4 regions of the Clostridium hominis genome follow, and region 3 is predicted to be linked to each of the others. Evidence: a T-box and tRNA genes for the amino acid it is inferred to sense, from the RefSeq annotation. Region 3 holds a T-box; the other regions hold tRNA genes.
What was found. The T-box of region 3 lies ahead of argS (arginine--tRNA ligase). A T-box ahead of a tRNA ligase gene usually reads a tRNA of that ligase, here a tRNA-Arg.
Positions count from the first base shown of each region.

Region 1: it has a tRNA-Arg gene. The T-box ahead of argS (arginine--tRNA ligase) is inferred to sense a tRNA for this amino acid. The anticodon was not compared.
Region 2: it has a tRNA-Arg gene. The T-box ahead of argS (arginine--tRNA ligase) is inferred to sense a tRNA for this amino acid. The anticodon was not compared.
Region 4: it has a tRNA-Arg gene. The T-box ahead of argS (arginine--tRNA ligase) is inferred to sense a tRNA for this amino acid. The anticodon was not compared.

Region 1 is NZ_JACOOO010000031.1:19,357-21,571, reverse strand. It holds gene H8S20_RS13355 (Card1-like endonuclease domain-containing protein) at 23-1,153, opposite strand; tRNA gene H8S20_RS13350 (tRNA-Arg) at 1,240-1,314, opposite strand; gene H8S20_RS13345 (sensor histidine kinase) at 1,373-2,215, opposite strand, start outside.
Region 2 is NZ_JACOOO010000044.1:56,740-58,954, forward strand. It holds gene H8S20_RS18485 (phosphoglucomutase/phosphomannomutase family protein) at 1-1,021, shown strand, start outside; tRNA gene H8S20_RS18490 (tRNA-Arg) at 1,286-1,362, opposite strand; gene H8S20_RS18495 (ABC transporter substrate-binding protein) at 1,689-2,215, shown strand, end outside.
Region 3 is NZ_JACOOO010000052.1:15,274-17,488, reverse strand. It holds gene H8S20_RS19935 (Ppx/GppA phosphatase family protein) at 1-450, opposite strand, end outside; T-box leader at 587-796, shown strand; gene argS (arginine--tRNA ligase) at 919-2,215, shown strand, end outside.
Region 4 is NZ_JACOOO010000048.1:20,457-22,671, reverse strand. It holds gene H8S20_RS19735 (staygreen family protein) at 80-859, shown strand; tRNA gene H8S20_RS19730 (tRNA-Arg) at 924-998, shown strand; gene H8S20_RS19725 (DUF368 domain-containing protein) at 1,208-2,128, opposite strand.

The sequences.
Region 1 (2,215 bases), on a different contig from region 3:
CCATAATATGATACAAAAATGACTATTTGTCTATTATTGCTTTTATATTACTTATAAACTTATTTTCATTACCATCAAATATTACTATATGTATGCCCATCTCCTTTGCTCTTATTGAAACTGGTCCTTTAGATGGTTCTCTTGTAGCAACAAGAATCTTATATGCATTTTTTCCACCTAATTTATTGGCATATACATTTAGCTCATTTAAAGCCATTTCATTATATTTTTCACTATCTTTACAAGATATTATTATAGGTACAGAATCTTTAACTGCTACAACATCAACTTCATTCCTTACAGTTCTATTTTCATTACTCCAAAGAAATACTACACCATTTCTTGATTCATCTATTTCTTTTATTTTATTTATTAAATTATTAGTAGCAATCTCTAACCATGTACCACTTTTAAATATAAAACCTTTTATATATTTATTTAAAAATGTTACTTCTATATCATCATTTTTTTCATCATATTGTAATTCATCCATCTCCTTTAGCTTTTTCAATATATTCTTTAATATTAACTTTTCTTCTTCAGTTAAAGATTTTATATTAATTTGTATTTTGTCTGGAGATTCTTCTATATGTTTAAATATGTTTGTATCGTATAACCTTTGCTTATATTTATTCCATATATCTAAATTCTTATATATCTGTTTAGATAAATATATTAAATCTTTTTTCTTACACAAATCTGAGGAATCTTCTACTAAAGCACCTCCAGCTGCGTTAATAATATCATTTATATCCAAATCATCAAACTCTTCATATGTTAGATCTATCCCATTATTAAATGTATATATCTTTTTATTTTTTATATCTGTATATATAGCTTTTATATTATTTTTTATACTAAGCTCTAACAAAGTTAATGAATTTATCCTTTTTCCTCCTGTAAGATTAACTATTAATTCATCGCCTTTATTTTTATTGATTAAATCAGATAGTTTATCAATTTCTCCTTCTTCAATAATTACATCATACATTTTTACCATCGGAAAATTCTTTTCATAATAGCTTTTTATATTATCTATTAAATCTATCTGTTCCTTTTGTCTAATAAATATGACTTCACTAACCTTATATCTAATTGTAGCCAATATGTTACCTTCATTATGTTCATCTAATTGATTAATTAATAATCCCACTTATACTACCTACTCTCTTTATATAAATTAATACTATTAATTTACCCAAAAGAAAAAGCACTTATTTATAAAAATAAATAAGTGCTTGGCAGAGCGTAAAGGAATCGAACCCTTAATGCGCCGTCCGTAGCGGCGTGTTATATCCGTTTAACTAACGCTCCACATTAACAATTCCTATAATATCACAAAGGTTAACATTTATCAAGAATAAATGATTATTTATTCACTTAGATAAATATCTGAAAATTCTATTTCTAGCATTTGTATCTTACTAGAAATACTGTTATCAACAGTTTCTATATGTTCTTCTAAAACTCTTGGAATAGTAACTATAAACTCTGAGCCTTCATTTTCTACACTATTTATACTTATATTTCCACCATGAGCTTTTACTAAATAGTTAGTTAAATCTAATCCTATTCCGCTTCCTATATATTCTTTATCAGATCTATTTGAACATTGATAAAATCTATTAAATATTTTATCCTGTTCTTCTTGTGATATTCCTTTTCCATTATCTATTACAGAAATATTAATATTTTCATTATCTATATTTAGATATACAAATATTTCTGAATCCATTGGTGAAAATTTTATTGCATTTGATAATAAGTTCATAACAATTCTGTCTATGGCTTCAGGGTCTGCTGAAACTATACACTCTTCTTTATTTGTATCAAATATTAATTGGATATTTTTTTCTAAAGAATATTTTTCTATACATTCTACAGTTCCTTCAATCATTGATACAATATCAATATTTCTCTTTTCTAATTTATAAAAGTTATTTTCTAACCTACTAGTATCAATTAAATTATTTATTAACTTTAATATCTTGTAGCTGTTTCGTTTTATTATATTCATGTATTTCTTTTCAGTTGTTATATTTAAACTATTATGTTCAATAAACTGTAATGCAGAAATAATAACATTTAGATGACTTCTCATATCATGAGTTATGTTCAAAGTAAAATTTTCTTTATTTTCACTTTCGTTTCTTAAATTGCAAAGTAGCTCTTCTAATTCATCTATAGTAACCAATTTATTTTCACCTATGCTATT
Region 2 (2,215 bases), on a different contig from region 3:
TATAGAAAGCTTAGAAAAGGAACCAGTAAATTGGATTGATTATGAGGATGCTGTTAATAATGGCTTAATAGTACCATATAATCCGTTTAATGATTATATTGATAGTATACTTTCGCAAATTGATTTAGAGAGTATTAAAAATGCTAATTTAAGGGTAGTTCTAGATCCAATGTATGGCGTTAGCCAAACTTCTTTAAGAACTATATTATCCACAGCAAGATGCGATTTAGATGTTATAAATGAGAGACATGATACTTTATTTGGAGGAAAGCTACCAAGTCCTAATGTTGATACTTTAAGAGCATTACAACAACATGTACTTGATAGGCATTATGATATTGGAATTGCCACAGACGGAGATGCTGATAGATTAGGAGTTATAGATAATAACGGAAGATTCTTACATCCAAATGATATATTAGTTGTTCTGTATTATTATCTTGTAAAGTATAAGGGGTGGAATGGCCCTGTAGTTAGAAATATAGCTACGACACATTTACTTGATAAAGTTGCAGAAAGCTTTGGACAAAAATGCCATGAAGTTCCAGTTGGATTTAAGCATATATCAGCTAAAATGATAGAAACTGATGCTATTATAGGTGGAGAATCAAGTGGAGGATTAACTGTAAAAGGTCATATTCAAGGTAAAGATGGAGTATATGCAGCATCATTACTTATAGAGATGATTGCAGTAACAGGAAAATCATTATCACAAATATATGAAGATATATGTCAAGAATATGGCGAGCTATTTATGACTGAAAGTGATTATGGAATGACTCATAAGAGAAAAGAAGAACTTATAAAACAAATAATGATAGATAAGAATCCTATAGAGTTCCCATATGAAATAGAAAAGGTCTCATATCTTGATGGGTATAAGGTATATTTCAAAAATGGTGGATGGGTAATAATACGTTTCTCAGGAACAGAGCCGGTATTAAGAGTATTCTGTGAAATGGATATGCTAGAAAAAGCTCAAGAGATAAGTGATATAGTTAAGAATACATTGTCACTATAAAAAAAGTGCGCACTAAGTGCGCAAGTGAAAAGTCGACTTCGTCGAGGGGAAAATGCTACTACGTAGCGGGGAAAAGTTAACTAAAGTTAAGGGGAAAAGGCTACTATCGTAGCTGTGAAAGGTGCTAATACTTAGATACTCTTCACTATTGCCAAAGGCAATATTTTCCCCGTCATGAAGTGAACTTTTCCACTCAGCGTCAGCTGATTTTTCACCTTTGACGAAGTCAAACTTTTCACCAAAGTGCTTCACACTTTATTACTTTGGTGCACCTAGAGGGACTTGAACCCCCGACGCCTGGATTCGAAGTCCAGCACTCTATCCAACTGAGTTATAGATGCATAATACTTTTTTATTATAAACTTAATTAGAAAATAATTCTATATTAAGTTTATAATATATCAAAAAGGTGTAAGTTTTTATAAAAAATTAAATTTAATGACATTATAAAAATTGTAAAAAACGCCTAAATTCATGTTATAATTAGTCGATTTGTAAACGTTGAATGAAAAGGTTAACATAATATATAATAAAATTAACTAGGATAGCAATATATATAAAGGAAAGGCCAATATAGAGATTGTTTTCCTAAGGGTAAAAAGGCTATATTATTAATATAACATATAGTTAATTATTTTATGGTATAAAAAAGGGGAGGATGAATATTATGAAAATGAAAAAACTTATGTCATTGATTTTAGCAGGATGTATGGCGTTTTCTTTAACAGCATGTGGGAATAAAGATAACGGTGGGTCAACTGCTGAAGGCGATGCACCAGCAGGAAATGATACAACAACATCAGCAGATGCAGGGGAATTAACTTACTGGTCAATGTGGAACAATACTGAACCACAAGCAAAAGTAATTCAAGAAGCTATCGATGCTTATACAGCAGAAACTGGAATAAAGGTAAATGTAGAATGGAAGGGTAGAGATTTAGGAACAGTTCTACAATCTGCTTTAGAAGCTGGTGAAAAGATAGATTTCTTTGATTGGGATTATCAAAAGATAGCTATGGAATATGCTGATAAGGTATTAAGCTTAGAGGATATGGCTAAAGCAGTAAACTATGATGATTTTGCAATTAAAGCATTACCTGCAAGTGTTAGAAGATGGGCTGGAGAGTTAATAACTATTCCTTATCAACCATATACTTCAGGGGTATTCTATAACAAAGCTATGTTTGAAAAAGC
Region 3 (2,215 bases):
GATTTTTCCTGTTTTTACCCAAGTTAAATTTGTTGATGTACCGGTTATTTCAACAACAAGAGAGTTTTCTATATTTAAGCTTTTTACAATTCCTAGATAATTATAATATATCTCTTCTTTAGGGGTTAATATTCTTAAATCTAAATCGAAGTTATCTTTAAGTGATTTTATTATAATTTCATTATCACAAATTTGATTAAATGAGTTTGTTGCAATAGCAATTATCTTCGATGTGCCACTAGCTAGGCATAAAGACTCGTAAGTTTTTAATGTAGAAATTATATAATGTAATTTTTCATTACATATTTTACAAGTATTATTTAAATTGTAACAAATCTTCATTGGGGTTTTTAATTCATCTACAACTCTGAAATACCCGATTTCTTCAATTTCTGCAAGTACAAGTCTAAGTGAGCTTGAACTTATATGAATAATTCCAATCTTAACCATAACGCACCTTTTCTTATCTTATTTAAATTATATTGTATATTATTATCCTATTGTACCTTTAATTTTATATAAGTTCAAATAAAAATTTATGATTTATTGACAAAAAAACTTTTTATTAGTTATAATTAAATGAAAAAGAAATTCTATGAAGAGGAAAAGTACTTTAATTAGGTCTTAAAGCGAGTGAACGATGGTGTAAGGTTCATAAGATATATTAAAGGAAAGAGAGCCTTGGAGAAGTTTACCGAAATTAAGTAGGATAAACCGTAGTAGCTGCGTTAAAGCGTTAAGGTGGCATTATTTAAAAATGCAATTAGAGTGGTACCGCGGAATATCCGTCTCTTTTTTATGGAGATGGTTTTTTTATTTTTAAGGAAATAATAAAGTGTATAACTAATTTTTTGAAGAACTTATAGTGCTTTGAAAATTTTTAATATTATTGTGAATATAAATGTTGGAGGTAGTTTTATGGATTATAAAAAGAAAGTTGCAGAACTTATAAAAACAGAAGTAGATATGGATTTAGAGAGTATAGAAAAGTTAATAGAAATCCCACCGAAACCAGAAATGGGTGACTTTGCTTTCCCTTGTTTCCAATTAGCTAAAGCTTTTAGAAAAGCTCCTAATATGATAGCTGAAGAGCTAAAAGAAAAATTAAGTAAAGAAGGTTTTGAAAAGATTGAAAGCTTAGGCCCTTATTTGAATTTCTTTGTTGATAAGGGAACATTTACAAAGAATACAATAGAAAAGATACTTTTAGAAGGAGATTCTTATGGAAGTTCTAATGTTGGTGAAGGGAAGACTGTATGTGTAGAATATTCATCACCAAATATTGCAAAGCCATTCCACGTAGGTCATTTATTTACAACAGCTATAGGAAATTCTTTATATAAGCTATTTAAAAAAGAAGGTTACACAGTTGAAGGAATTAATCACTTAGGAGATTGGGGAACTCAATTTGGTAAGCTTATATCTGCTTATAAGAGATGGGGAAATGAAGAAGCATTAGAGAAAGATGCAATAGCTGAACTTTTAAGAATTTATGTTAAATTCCATGATGAGGCAGAAAAGGATCCTTCGTTAGAAGATGAAGGAAGAGCGTATTTTAAAGCTTTAGAAGATGGGGATAAAGAAGCAGAAGCTTTATGGGAAAGATTTAGAAACTTAAGCTTAAAAGAGTTTGAAAGAGTATATAACGTATTTAATGTTAAATTTGATTCATATGCAGGAGAAGCATTCTATAATGATAAAATGGATGTAGTAGTAAATGAATTAAGAGATAAGGGGTTACTAGTTGAAAGTAATGGAGCTCAAGTAGTAATGCTTGATGAATATAATATGCCACCATGTATAGTTTTAAAAGCTGATGGAGCATCTATATATGCTACAAGAGATTTGGCAGCAGCTATGTATAGAAAAAATAAATATAATTTTGATAAGTGTATATACGTAGTAGGAACTCCACAAGCACTACACTTTAAGCAAGTATTTAAAGTGTTAGAACTTGCTGGGCATGAATGGGCTAATGATTGTGTTCATGTTGGCTTTGGATTAGTTAAGTTTGCAGATAGAAAATTATCTACTAGAAAGGGAGAAGTTATTCTTCTAGATGATTTAATAAGAGAATCAGTAGATAAAACTTTAGAGGTAATAAATGAGAAGAATCCAAATCTTGAAAATAAGGAAGAGGTAGCTAAGAAGATAGGAGTAGGTGCAGTCGTATTTACTTATTTAAAGAACTCAAGAGAGAAGGATATAGTCTTTG
Region 4 (2,215 bases), on a different contig from region 3:
AAAGGCTAATATTTGTAGTGAACAACATTTTTTTTAAACATATAATGAAATTAATTAAAAGGTTTAAGGGGATATTAAGATGTCTAAATTTATTCCAGAAAAATTATTTGTAGAGTATAAAGATAAGGTAGATATTGATACTAAAAATAAAGATAGAAAATATACATTAACGCATTCAGATGAAACAGCAGATCTATTTTTAACTATTGGTAAGAAATATGATTATGAGAAAACTAATGAAACTAGAGATGAAGTGCTAGCAGAGTGGAAAGTAGTTGATGGAAGAGATATATTAAGCGTATATCTTCAGGTTAGTTTAGAATCATCTTTAAATAAAACTATAATTAGAGATAAAGTGTTTAGAGAAGAACTTTCATTAGCATTAAATGCAATAATTTATGGCGATAAAGACTTTATAAAGGAAAATTCAGAGTTATATAAGGCTACAGTCATAATTAATTTTAAATCAGATATACCTAAATATAATAAGATTGAAGAGTGGGGAATAGTTATAGACTATTTGGATGAAGAGACTAGGTTTAATAAACATGCAGCTAAATTATACGTAAGAGACTATAAAAATGATGATATAGAAGAAGCGTTAATAAGGGTTTTATCATTATATATAAAAATTCAAGTAAATATTTTTGCGGGTAGAGAAGCAAGTTATTGCTTAAAGGATGCTGAAGTATTATATTCTAAAAAGATAGATAAAGGTGAGTACTTACCAGATGAGTTTGAGGTAGGAATAGGGGTGAAGGTAGGAAATCCTACACCACTATATAATAATTTTATTATTATATTTTTAATTAAAGATAATGTTATTAATATAAAAGATTCTAAGATGATAAATATGTAAAATAAAGACGAGTAGAAAAAATTGACATATATAGATGAATGTAATAAAATATATTTGTTAGTGTGCTCTCATAGTTCAATGGATAGAATAGTCCCCTCCTAAGGGATAGATACAGGTTCGATTCCTGTTGGGAGTACCAATAAAGCCATAAAAATCTTATTTGCTGTAAGGTTTTTATGGCTTTATTATTTAGACAATAACTTTGATGCAACATATGCTAAGGGCTCTAGAGATGATAATTGGTACTCCTAGGATGAACATATATTAAAAGTATTAGAATGGTTACCTCTAAATGAAGGTAGTAATGGGATTGATAGCGGTAATGTTAGAATATAAAAAAAGGAGCAATTAAGCTCCTTTTTTGTTTGATTTATTTTTAGTTTCTTTACCTTCGAAAACTACTTTTAATCTCTCTAATCCAACTATTAGTGCTCCGCCGATTATGAAGAATATAAAGCTAAAGCTTGATAAGTTCATAGCTGGTTTTGCTACCTCTAAAGTTGTAGGTCCCATAAATATTGCATATATAGAACCAATCATAAGTCCTAATATTAAGTATACAGTTTGAGATCTGTATTTCTTTAGTACAAATTTGATAACTTTTATTGTTGTTGCTATACCAGTTAATACTCCTAAACCGAATATTATTAATATTGGTAAGTAAGAAAAATTAAAAGTAAGAACTTCTTTTATAGCACCTATAATTCCAGTATAAAGTCCAAATATTAAAAGTAATGTTGAACCTGATATACCTGGAAGAACCATTGCAGAAATAGCTATCATACCAGCTACAAATACAAATATACCTAAACCAACTGATAAGTTATCTAATGAAAGGTTAAGTCCACCATTAGAAGATGCTGGATTAAAGTAAGTTATAAGAGCAACTACAGCAATTCCTATAATAGCAAATATGATATTTTTATATTTACCAACAATAGAGTCCTTTTCTTGACTAATTATTAATGGAATCGAAACTACTATAAATCCAGTAAATAAGGAACTTATTTCGTAGATTTGAGCATCAAATATTGATGATAAGAATAGTACTGATAATACCATTCCAACTACCCAACCAATTCCTAATTTAAATAAAAAAACTAAAGAATTTTTTTTGTTTTCCATATTATCTCTTGATATTAATGAATTTAGTGAATCTATAAAATCATCATAAAAACCAAGTATAAAAGCTATAGTACCACCAGAAACACCTGGAACACTATCAGCTAGGGCCATAAAAAATCCGCGGATAAAATTAATTATAAACAAATTACCACCTCAAAATATGTTAATTACAGTCATAAGAAATATTTTAAATCAAATACTAAAATTACACAATAAGTGAAATCTAAAAAC